Regions from separate parts of the Bombilactobacillus sp. ESL1187 genome, predicted to be linked through region 3. Evidence: predicted binding sites of a transcription regulator. Region 3 holds the regulator's gene; each other region holds the start of a gene.
The links. Region 3 encodes HrcA, which represses chaperone genes, less so after heat shock. Its sites were predicted from a motif close to TTAGCACTCNNNNNNNNNGAGTGCTAA; they were not measured.

Region 1 (4,293 bases), 330 kb from region 3:
TCCGAAGAAATGTCTTTTTGATTAACAATCAATATTAATTACATCATACCGCCCATACCAGCATTAGGGTCAGCTGGTGCTGCAGGAGCAGCAGGTTCAGGCTTATCAGCAACAACAGCCTCTGTTGTTAAAATCAAAGCCGAAACGCTGGCTGCATTTTGTAAAGCAGAGCGAGTTACTTTAGTTGGGTCAATAATTCCGGCCTCAACCATATTTTCCCACTTGTCAGTTGCAGCATTATAACCAACTTCATTATCTTGTGCCTTCAAATGTTCAACAATAACAGAGCCTTCTTTGCCGGCATTTTCGGCAATTTGCCGAACTGGTGCTTCTAAAGCCCGCTTAACAATGTTAACACCGGTTTGCACATCACCAGTTTCGCCTTCAGCTAATTTGGCAACAGCTGGAATGACATTCATCAAAGCTGTACCACCACCAGCAACGTAGCCTTCTTCAACAGCGGCCCGCGTAGCATTCAAAGCATCTTCAATCCGATATTTGCGTTCTTTTAATTCAGTTTCAGTAGCGGCACCAACTTTAATCACACCAACGCCACCAGCTAATTTAGCTAAACGTTCTTGTAACTTTTCACGGTCAAAGTCAGAAGTTGTTTCGCTAACTTGCTTCTTAATTAAATCAACCCGTTCATCAATCGCATCTTTGGAACCAGAACCTTGGACAATTGTTGTGTTGTCTTTAGTAACAGTTACACGACCTGCTTGACCTAATTGATCAATGGTTGTGTCTTTTAATTCTAAGCCTAAATCAGCTGTAATGACAGTACCACCAGTCAAGATCGCAATATCTTCTAATTGTTCCTTACGACGATCGCCAAAACCAGGTGCTTTAACAGCTACAACATTGAACGTGCCCCGAACCTTGTTCAAAACCAATGTTGGTAAAGCTTCACCATCAACATCATCAGCAATAATCAATAAAGCTTTGCCTTGTTGCACGATTGATTGTAATAATGGCAAAATATCTTGGATGTTAGAAATCTTCTTATCAGTAATTAAAATGTATGGATTATCTAAATCGGCTTCCATTTTATCGTTATCAGTTACCATGTATTGTGATAAGTAACCACGATCAAATTGCATACCTTCAACAACATCAGAAGTTGTTTCAATACCCTTTGATTCTTCAATGGTAATTACACCATCATGACCAACTTTTTCCATCGCATCGGCAATTAATTCACCAACTTGTTGATTGGAAGAAGAAACTGCGGCAACTTGAGCAATTTGATCACGACCACTAACTTCGTGAGAAATCTTTCGCAATTCATCGACAGCAGTAGCAGTAGCCTTCTCAATTCCCGTCCGAATACCAACAGGGTTCGCACCAGCAGTTACGTTCTTCATGCCTTCTTGAATAATGGCTTGAGCTAAAACTGTCGCAGTGGTTGTACCGTCACCGGCAATATCATTAGTCTTTGAAGCAACTTCAGAAACTAATTTAGCACCCATATTTTCAAAATGATCTTCTAATTCAATATCTTTGGCGATAGTTACACCATCGTTGGTAATATTTGGAGAACCATAGGATTGTTCCAAAACAACGTTACGACCTTTAGGTCCAATTGTTGTTTTTACTGTATCTGCTAATTTATTAACGCCTTCAAGCATCTTAGCCCGTGCGTCTTCTGAAAATTTAATTTCTTTTGTCATTTTTCAGCCACCTCAATTATTATTTAATACTTTATGTTCTTAATTTCTAATTAATTACAAAAATTAGTCAACAATTGCCATGACATCTTTTTCATGCATTACGAGATATTTTTGGCCGTCATACTTAACTTCTGAACCAGCATATTTATCAAATAAGACTTTATCGCCTTTTTGAATGCTTAATTCAATTGTTTTACCTTCTGGTGTCCGTTCACCGGCGCCAACAGCAATAACTTCACCAACTTGTGGCTTTTCTTTAGCATTATTGGCTAGAACAATTCCACCAACTGTTTGTTCCTTTTCTTCATCAACTTGTACCAGAATACGATCACCTAATGGCTTTAACAAAGTAATCCCTCCAAATAAAAACATTTTTAGCACTCTTAGCACTCATCTTTATATAGTGCTAATACAAGTTCTATAATAACATGTTCCTTTCCAGATGCAAGTATTTCCGTTTAAAAATATTCGGAAAACTTACTTTTTTACAGTAGCACAGATTGCTTTGAAAACACATTAATTGGCTCAAAATCTAGTAATCTTCCTTTGCTTTTTTTAATCAAAAAGTCGCCCGTAATGGACGACTCACTTGATTTATCAAATTTGGAGCATAAAGAGCTTTCAAGACACGTATGCAATTATTAGATAATTAATTTTGCAAAATAGTTTTCAAATTGTTGACCCGATTCAGCTATGACTAGCGAGGAATTTGAAACATACCATCCTTTTTAGCGTAAGCTTTACCATAAGTCATATCATATTCTAATAACCGATAATCTTTATAAACTCGTGATTGATCCCACTTAGCATTTTTAGGGCCGTGAACATTTTTAGCAGTTAACGCATACGTATCGTTGCTTACTTTGGTTCGATTCTGTTGGCCCGTACCAGAAATTTGTAGTGGTTTGGTCAAAACTGGAACTTGCTGTTGTAATTGTTCCAATAATTGATAAAACGGGGTTTGCGGATAGTTAAGTTGTTGCAATAACTGTAAGGACATATAGTTGGGCGAGAAGTAATTATAATGATGCGTCTGTAAAGGAAAATTAGCCGCCATCACAAACGGCGTTGCATGAGAATACAAGGTATTCTGATTGAAGAGATCATCATAAATACCATCACCAGGATAATGATCGCCATACATGACAATTAACGTTTTTTGCTTAGCATGTTGATAATGTTGCACTAATTGCTTAAATGCTTGATCCGAATCGTGAACTTCTTGAAGATAAGCTTCTAATTTTTTAGTCTTATCAGCATCTCCGGCTACTTTATTCTGGAGTTGATAAGAACTTTTGGGACCTATTTCTGCTTGATAAGGCATATGGTTTTGCATCGTCAACATCAAACTAAATTGGCGACTAGACTTTTTTTGTTGTGCATAAAAGTTCGGATAGGCGGAGGCATCTGTATCATACAAACCATGTGGTGACTTCTTTAAATGCTGTAATTTCGATTGATCTTGGAATTTATGGATACCGATCGCTGGATAAGCTTGATTTCTACGATACATAGTGCCGGCATAAGGATGGTAGGCCTGTGAATTATAGCCAGCATCATTTAAATAATGCATGACACTCGGAAAATATTTTTTATTAGGTAAAATATCCTGATAGGGCGTATTGTTTAAAAAGTAATTGGAGAAACCTGTATTGGCTTCAAATTCAATATTAGCCGTACCCCCACCAAAACCAGGAGACACCATATAGCCCCCAGCTTGTTGGACCGTTGGATTCGTAATCATCTTAGAAATATAAGGCATCGGATTTTTATTGCCAACAAGGGGATACCATTTCTGTGTCCGTAAAGGATTGGTTAAAGATTCATTTAAAATATAAATAATGTTAACTTTCCCAACTTTTTTCCCTTGATTGGCTTTAACCAAACCTTTTTGATAACGTTTAGTAATTTGCTTCATAGTCGCCGCGCTATAATTAGCAGGCTTAATCATTGGCGTAGAATGGGCATTAAAGACAAAACCAATTAAAGTACCCCGATTACGATAATTGGCCAATTGTGAACGATCAACATTAGTAATATTATGCTTCGCCAATTGTTTAGAAGCAAAAGAGCGCGTATTTCCTGCTTGTGAGAACAAGCTTAAAGCTATTATTGCTAACACCAAAAAGCCAATTCTCAACGGCCACAGCACCCGATGATTTTTTAACCACAAGCCTTTGGTAACTTTGTGTAACAGGTAGGCCGCTACAAGTAGTAATACAATGCCAATGGCTAAAAGTAATAATGATTGCCAACTGACCATTTTAATTAAACCACCAGCTTGACCAGCCATGTTTAAATCATTAGGTAACAATGGTTCAGAACGTGAAATAATTTTATTAAAGTCCACATATAAAATAATACTGAAAATAATGACGCTCAGGGATATTCCCCACCAATAATCACCTAACAGCGCAATTAGCATCGTTATAATAACTACTAGGCAAAACCAGTTGATTCGCGTGACGACAGGATTATTCTTAATTTCCCAGAACATCTCATGATAGCCGTGTGTCAAACTACCGGTTAAAGCTAGTTGAAATTCAAAATAAAATCCGTAAGCAATTAAACACACTAAAAGTACTTGCAGTAAAAAATACATAAAGCGTTTGACAGTTAGATT
Region 2 (4,293 bases), 1.3 Mb from region 3:
GTCTTAATCGGAATTATTGAAATGGCTTTTGCGAAAAAGCAGCAACATAAATTAACTAGTAACTGGTTATGGCTGATGCTATTGGGAGCTGTCATTGTCATTACCTTAGGCTTTTGGCTCACTAGTGGTTTTCCATTATTTTAAAAAGTGAGGATTATTTTGTATGAAAGTAACTAGAAGTAGCCAACGAAATGTACGGCACATTGCAGTTTTAGTTGGTTATTTTTTATTGTATTCGTTGGCGCAAACGCCTATTGCTATCCCCTTATTGCAACGACAAGTGTCAAGCTTAGAATTGATCCTACTGCTTGTCTTATTGTTCATCTTGATGGGAGCATTGATTGCTGCATTGTGGAATAAATACCGCCACTTACCAGCTTTGCGAACAACTTGGCCACCTGTCAAACATGCGGGGCTTACTTTTGTCGGCTTATTTATTATAATGTTCTTGATTGGTCTTTTAAGTAATTTGTTTCCGACCTCTGCTAATCAACAAGAACTGGATTTATTGGCTAAAAAATCGCCAATTATGTTGAACTTGTTTACGATTATTTTTGGTCCCATTATCGAAGAATTCATTTTTCGTGGATTATTTTTTAAATATTTTTTTCCAAAGTTAAAAAATAATGGACAAACGGTCTTAGCAATTGTTTTGTCAGGTGCAATTTTTGGATTGATGCATGCTCCGGCTTTTAGTTTAGTAGTCATTCCCTATATTTTAGCTGGTTGTTTGTTAGCAACCACGTATGTTTTGTATCAAGGCGATATGCGCTATAACATTGCTTTACATTTTTTGAATAATTTAATTGCATCATTGTAAGGAGAATCATATGAAAATTTTACCAATTGGCTCAGTAGTAACCTTAAAGGGTGATCAGGAAACGCCCTTAATGATCGTGAACCGTGCAGCACTGTTTGAAGAAAAGAAAAATCAAATTGGTTATTTTGATTATTCGGGTGTTTTGTATCCCAATGGTGTCGATGAAACCGAAGATTTTTGTTTTTTTAATCAAGAAGATATCAAAGAGGTACTTTTTGAAGGGTATCGTAACCAAGAAGAACAAGAATTTGCTCAGCAATACGATCAATTGGTGGCGCAAAGTGGCTATCCTAAGTTAAAGAGTACGTTATAGTTATGACGGCAATTGAGCAGCAGAAGGCGCAGTTACGTCAAGAACTTTTAAAACGGCGGGCGCAGCTATCACCGAGCTATCGTAAACAAGCAACCAAAGTTATCACGAACTTGTTAATTAATTTGCCACAGTTTCAAATGAGTCACACGATTTTTACTTATTGGTCCGTGGGTTCAGAATTGGCGACGCAGCCTTTGGTTAAGGTGGCGCAAAGTGAGCAGAAGGTGATAGCCTTACCGCGAGTTTATGCACAACATCGGATGCAAGCGCAACTGTTTCAAGGACAACGAGCACTACAAAAAAGTTCTTTAGGAGTTTTAGAGCCACCAATCACAGCGCCTATTATTGCTCCAGCAGAATTAGATTTAGTGATTGTACCGTGTTTAACTTGCTCCTTAGTGGGCAAACGTTTGGGTTATGGTGGCGGTTATTATGATCGTTATTTACAACAACAGTCGTTAACAGCAATGACAGTGGCATTATGCTTTGCTCAGTTGCAAAGCGCACAAGTACCAGTAACGTCGCTAGATTATCCTGTTGATTTTGTGATTACTGAACAAGGTGTTAGTAAAGTGATTGAATAAAAAAACACGGCCATCAGGTCGTGTTTTTTGTAATTATTAATTTGCCCAATTATTTATTTGAATTGTTAGTCATAATATCATCAATTAAGCCATAATCTTTAGCTTCTTGAGCGGTTAAATAGTTATCACGTTCAGTATCGCGTTCAATGGTTTCGATATCTTGGCCAGAATTATCTGCTAAAATTTTATTTAAACGTTTGCGGGTTTTTAAAATCTCTTCAGCCACAATTTCAATTTCGGTTTGTTGACCTTGAGCGCCGCCAGAAGGTTGGTGAATTAAGACCGTGGAGTTTGGTAAAGCAAAGCGTTTGCCCTTAGCACCAGAAGATAATAAGACACTAGCCATTGAAGCAGCCATTCCCATAGCAATGGTTTGCACATCGGCTTTGACAAAATTCATAGTATCCATAATTGCTAAACCGGCAGTTACAGAACCACCAGGAGAGTTGATGTACATATAAATATCTTTTTCAGAATCTTGAGCATCCAAGAATAACAGTTGGGCAATGACCGTATTAGCTAAATCATCAGTAACTTCGCCCGATAACATAATGATGCGGTCTTTTAATAAACGAGAATAAATATCGTAGGCACGTTCACCACGTGAATTTTGTTCAATAACTGTAGGAACTAACATAAAAAAGCCTCCTATTGCTTATTAGCACTCTATACATTACTCTGCTAATTTATCATATATTTAAAAAAAGTCAACTCTCATGACTTCATTTCCAGATTGCTTAATAGTAATAAATTAATTATTAAAAAAAGGACTCTAAGAGTCCTTCATGTGCGAACTTGAAAAAAGTTCCGATTGTATATCTTAATACCGATTGATCAATTCAACAAATGCATCAACAATGGATTGTAAGAATTGCTTTGTATTGTCATTATTAACTTGACCATTGTCATCTAGGTAATTCATCACATTGCCTAGGTAAGCTTCAGGCTGTTGCAAAGTTGGCATGTTTAAGAAGACTAATGATTGGCGTAAGTGGTGATTAGCACCAAAAGCACCAGGAGCACCAGGTGAAACACTAACAACTGCAGCAGGTTTCCTATCCCAAACGCTTTGTCCATAAGGACGAGAACCGACATCAAGGGCGTTCTTTAAAACAGCAGGCGTGCTGCGGTTATATTCTGGGGTAACGAATAAAATAGCATCCATGTCTTTAACATCATTACGGAAACGGCTGTAACTAGCTGGCTCTTCTAATTCACCATCTTCAAAATCTTGGTTGAAGATTGGCAAATCACTGATATCGATTAATTGTGCATCGTAGCCTTCAGGAAACATTTCTTTCATTGCATTAGCGATTGCCTTGGAAAAAGATTGCTTACGTAAACTACCGACGATAACTCCAATTTTTTTAGTCATAATTTTTCCTCCCAAATTTTATTACAAGAACATAGTATACATAACATTATTGGAAAAGAAAGTTTTTTGCTTCAAGAAAAAGAACGATTAGATACCATTGCAAAGCTAAAAATGCCGTTATTAATGGATTTGTCCACCATTTTTAGTGCTTGAAATTTATTTTCCAAAATCATTTGAAACTAATCAATAGATTTAAGTAGTAAGCACCCAAAATGAAACTTATCATTTTACTATGAGGTAAGATCTGCAGTTAAAATGTTGAAACTAATTAATAAAAAATCTATTTAGGTATTGCCAAATGTTCTTTCGTCGTGTAATATATTTCATGTGTTGCGCCGCTAGTGTAATGGATAGCACACAAGATTCCGGTTCTTGGGATCTGGGTTCGACTCCCAGGTGGCGCATAGTTGGTGGTTCATTACAATTTTGTGATGAACCATTTTTTTCTGTAAAAAAGTGGTTTTGTTTATTGCAAATTAAAAATTAAGTTGTTATAATCTTGTTGTGAGTTGGAAACGATACTCACATATATTTTTTGATTGGATGGGTCTTAATATGCCACACAGGGACAAAATTAGTCCCACGGCAAATGCATCGTCAGTCAACGATGAACTTGGTTGGATCGAAGCCATTGCACCAGATTTTTTAAGTACCCTGCGAAAGCGTTATCGAATTTTGCAGGAAATTCGCTGGATGCAACCAATTGGTCGGCGGATCTTGGCAAGTGAGTTGGATCTTTCAGAACGAGTTTTGCGGCGGGAAACAGATTTGTTTAAAACTAGTGGCTTAATTAGCTCCTCTAAATCAGGGATGATGTTAACCGAAAAAGGCGAAGAGATTGTTGCTCACCTCGATGTGGTTATTGGTAAGTTAAATGATACTTCCGTTATTGCAACGCGTTTAGCTTCCTTTTTAGGAATTGAACAAGTTATAATCATACCGGGTGATAGTGAACATCATCGACGGGTCTTGGAACTAATGGGTCAAGAGTTAAATCAGATGATGGATCATTTTTTGCCTAGCGGACGTTCAACCATCGCGGTAATGGGTGGTACAACAATGGCTGCTGTGGCGCAGGCATTGACTCCTAAGTTGTCACAGGAACGGAATTTATTGTTTGTACCTGCCCGTGGTGGTTTGGGCGAAGGAGTTTCAATTCAGGCCAACACGGTCTGTGCTGAAATGGCACATCATGCTAAGG
Region 3 (4,293 bases):
ACTTCGTTACGCAGATCGGCTTCCTCTTTGCGCTTCTTATCAGACTCTTCATTTTCTTGAGCTTCTTTTTTCATCCGCTCAATTTCTTCATCGGATAAACCAGATGAACTCTTAATTGTAATCTTCTGTGATTTACCAGTGCCTAAATCTTTTGCAGAAACATTAACAATTCCGTTTTTATCAATATCAAACTTAACTTCAATTTGTGGGACGCCTCGCGGAGCAGCAGGAATATCTGTTAACTGGAACCGACCTAAAGTCTTGTTATCAGCGGCCATCGAACGTTCACCTTGTAAAACATGAATGTCTACTGCTGGTTGGTTGTCCGCAGCTGTTGAAAAGACTTGTGACTTGCTGGTTGGAATTGTCGTATTCCGATCAATTAACTTAGTGGAAACACCACCCATTGTTTCAATTCCTAAGGATAATGGCGTAACATCTAACAAGACCACATCTTTCACATCGCCAGTAATCACACCACCTTGAATGGCTGCTCCTAAAGCAACAGCTTCATCAGGGTTAATCGAATGATCGGGTTCTTTACCAGTCCATTGTTTAACTGCTTCTTGTACCGCAGGAATCCGGGTTGAACCACCGTTTAAAATAACTTTATCAATATCAGAACTGCTTAAATCGGCATCTTTTAAAGCATTTTGTACCGGAATCTTTGTCCGGTCAACTAAATCAGCTGTTAATTCATTAAATTTAGCGCGCGATAAAGTAGTCTGTAAATGCAACGGGCCAGCAGGGCCAGCAGAAATAAATGGCAAACTGATTTCCGTTTCACTCACACCAGATAAATCTTTTTTCGCTTTTTCAGCAGCATCTTTCAACCGTTGTAAAGCCATCTTATCTTGTGATAAGTCAATTTGATTTTGCGCTTTAAAGTCAGCGACTAACCAATCCATAATAGCATTATCAAAGTCATCGCCACCTAAATGGGTATCACCATTAGTTGACAATACTTGGAAAACGCCATCGCCTAATTCCAAAACGGAAACATCAAAAGTCCCACCACCTAAATCGTAAACTAAGACCTTTTCATCGGCATCACTTTTATCTAAACCATAAGCTAAAGCAGAAGCTGTTGGTTCATTAATAATCCGTTTAACATCTAAACCAGCAATTTTACCAGCATCTTTGGTAGCTTGCCGTTGTGAGTCATTGAAGTAAGCTGGTACAGTAATTACCGCTTCAGTAACTTCTTCACCCAAATATTTTTCTGCAAAGTTTTTAATGTATTGCAAAATCATGGCCGAAATTTCTTGTGGTGTATATTCTTTGCCATCAACATTGACTTTATAGCCAGCTTCACCAATGTGGCGTTTGATAGAAGAAATCGTATTCGGGTTGGTAATTGCTTGCCGCTTAGCCACTTCACCAACTTGTGTTTCACCATCTTTAAAAGCAACTACTGATGGTGTAGTCCGGCCGCCTTCTGGATTAGCAATAATCTTCGGGTCGCCACCTTCTAAAACAGCAACTGCTGAATTAGTTGTTCCTAAATCAATTCCGATAATTTTTGACATTAATTAAACCTTCTCCATTAAATTAATTTATTGTGCCACAACAACCATACTTGGCCGCAAAACGCGATCTTTTAATTGATAACCGGCCTGTAATACTTGCACCACTGTGTCTGCTGGATGCTCATCATCACTTGCTACTGTTTGCACCGCCTGATGAATCGTCGGATCAAATTTTTCATTCAAAGCTTTAATTTCAGTAATATCATTTTCCGCTAATGCTTGCTTCAAATGTTTTAAAACCATCTGCACACCAGTAATTAAGCCGTCATTGGTCTGATCGGCACTACTTGCTTGTAGTGCACGTTCTAAATTGTCAATTGATGGTAAAATAGCTGTCGCTAACTTTTGTCCATCATACTTAATTAAACTAGCCTGTTCTTGTTGATTATGCTTTTTAATATTTTGAATTTCCGCTTGTAAGCGTAACTCCTGATCTTGACTTGCTTTTAAATCTTTTTCTAATTTTTGATTAGCATCTAATAGTTTGTCTACCACTTCATCAGCAGCTGGCTTGGCTGTGGCTTGTTCATCCTGATCTTTGCTGGATGCCACTTTTTCTTGATCATTAGCAGTTGCTTTTTTTGCTGAAGCTTTTTCTGAAGGAAACTCTTCCGGATCTATTTCGGGTTTCGTCATAAACACGCCTCCTAACTTGAATTACCATTTAGTTCTTGAAAATAATCAATTAACCGCTTTGCCAATTCATAACGTAAAGAGGTAATTAAACCAATCACTTGTGAATAAGGCATATTAGTGGGACCTAAGAGGGCAATTAAGCCATCACCGTGAACGCCCACACTATATTTGGCGGTAATCAAACTATAATTATTCAATATTTGCGGCGCTAATTCAGCACCCAAATGGACCTTAATTCCTTGATTATTAGAATCATCGTCACTGAGATTCTGATCCATTCCCAAAAGCTTGGCTAAATTATGGTCACTGTCAAACAATGAATACAAACTCTTTAAACTGTCACTATTACGGGTATCAACGTAGTTAAATAAATTAGATTTACCGTCCACAAAGAAATGATCGGCGGCAACTTTATCTAAGATATCATCAAAAATTGACAAAAAACCATCTGGAGTCTGTAAATATTGTGCCACCAGTTTAGGAAAATCAGTCTTTAATCGCTTGGAAACCTCATTCAAAGTCTGACCTACTAATTGATCATTAATAATGCGTACGACCGCTTCCAAACGATCAGCCGCAATATCTGCTTCTAAGCGATACACTTGATTATAAACAGCTCCATCACTAGTTACCATAATAGCCATGACTTGACTGTTACCCAAGTCTACAATTCGAAAACCAGTTAAAACAGTATTATCACTCTCAGGTCCTAAAGCAATGGCCGTATAACTTGTCAAAGTTGAGAGAATTTTAGCGGACTGCGCAACAATCTCATCAATTTTGGTAAAGCGTTGTTTGGCAAAATCAGAATGAATGATTTCTGAAGTTTGCTCCGAAACATCTATCGGCGTTAACAGGTGATCCAAATAGTACCGATAACCACTATCTGAAGGCACCCGTCCTGATGACAAATGAATCTTTTCAATCAGACCCAAACTCTCTAAATTTGCCATGTCATTGCGAATAGTTGCCGAACTCACATGAATTGGTAACCGATCCATTAAAGCCTTCGAGCCAATAGGTTGCCCCGTTTCAATATATTGTTGAACAATTGCCTTTAAAATTGCAGCTTGACGATCAGTTATCAAACCAAATCACCTCGCTTTTAGCACTCTTGATATATCAGTGCTAACAATGTTAAATATAGCAAGCTATTAGCACTATGTCAAGTTAGTTGCTATTATTTTCTGAAATAATTTTCGGTAGCTTGCTGATCTTGTCGTAATTGCTGCACCAATGCCGGGGCGTCAGCAAATTTAATTTCAGGACGTAAATATTTTAACCACTGAATTTGGACTTCCTGACCATAGAGATCTTGATCAAAGTCTAAGAGATTAGCCTCTACTGTGACCGGATTATTGCCCCTTTTAAAAGTCACATTTCGGCCAACGGAAGTCATCGCTGGGAACCAGTCATCACCAACTTTGACTCGTGTGACGTAAACACCCAAGCTAGGAACTAATTGCTCTGCGCTTAAAGCTAAATTAGCTGTGGGAAAACCCAACTGCCGCCCCATTTGATAACCGTGAACCACTGGACCTTGGTTTTGGTAATTATAACCCAATAATAAATTAGCGTGTTGAATCTGATCCGTCTGTAACGCTGTGCGAATATTAGTAGAAGAAATTTTTTCATGATCGAAATTTAAAGAAGGAATCTCTACAATTTCAAAGCGTTGTTGGACTAACTGGCGTAAATACGTCATGGTCGCAATCTCTTTGGGGCCAAAGGTCCAATCAAAGCCGGCCACTAAAGTTGTAATATGCAAGCGCAACAAAAAATCTTCGACAAATTTTTGAGGTGCTAAATGCGCCAAAATGGGATTAAACTCTACTACATAGACAATATCTACTTGTAATTCTTGAAACAATTCTAGTTTGCGTTGAAATGGCGTCAGATACTGGAACGTTCCCGTCACTTTTTGCGGTTGATAAACTTCAATAGGATGGCGGTCAAACGTCAAAACTGCCGCTGGTTGTTGCCGCGTATGCGCCAGCCGTACTGCCGTTTTAATCACATTTTGATGACCGAGGTGCACGCCATCAAAAAAACCCGCCGCTAAAACTTGCCGTGCCGGAATTTTCAACTGCTGCTGAAAGGGATATTTTAAAATTTGAACTTCCACGAT

Region 1: a site for HrcA is predicted at 2,054-2,080, ahead of groES (co-chaperone GroES). Genes of this name have one in related genera too.
Region 2: a site for HrcA is predicted at 2,376-2,402, ahead of clpP (ATP-dependent Clp endopeptidase proteolytic subunit ClpP). Genes of this name have one in related genera too.

The regions. Positions count from the first base shown of each region.
Region 1 covers NZ_JBYLTZ010000001.1:359,074-363,366, forward strand. The annotation lists gene groL (chaperonin GroEL) at 39-1,670, opposite strand; gene groES (co-chaperone GroES) at 1,734-2,018, opposite strand; gene AC3B5B_RS01945 (LTA synthase family protein) at 2,368-4,293, opposite strand, start outside.
Region 2 covers NZ_JBYLTZ010000001.1:1,316,141-1,320,433, forward strand. The annotation lists gene AC3B5B_RS06090 (YisL family protein) at 1-144, shown strand, start outside; gene AC3B5B_RS06095 (CPBP family intramembrane glutamic endopeptidase) at 164-820, shown strand; gene AC3B5B_RS06100 (DUF4176 domain-containing protein) at 831-1,133, shown strand; gene AC3B5B_RS06105 (5-formyltetrahydrofolate cyclo-ligase) at 1,136-1,717, shown strand; gene clpP (ATP-dependent Clp endopeptidase proteolytic subunit ClpP) at 1,767-2,354, opposite strand; gene AC3B5B_RS06115 (NADPH-dependent FMN reductase) at 2,538-3,092, opposite strand; tRNA gene AC3B5B_RS06120 (tRNA-Arg) at 3,425-3,496, shown strand; gene AC3B5B_RS06125 (sugar-binding transcriptional regulator) at 3,648-4,293, shown strand, end outside.
Region 3 covers NZ_JBYLTZ010000001.1:26,952-31,244, forward strand. The annotation lists gene dnaK (molecular chaperone DnaK) at 1-1,529, opposite strand, end outside; gene grpE (nucleotide exchange factor GrpE) at 1,557-2,165, opposite strand; gene hrcA (heat-inducible transcriptional repressor HrcA) at 2,177-3,253, opposite strand; gene ribF (riboflavin biosynthesis protein RibF) at 3,346-4,290, opposite strand.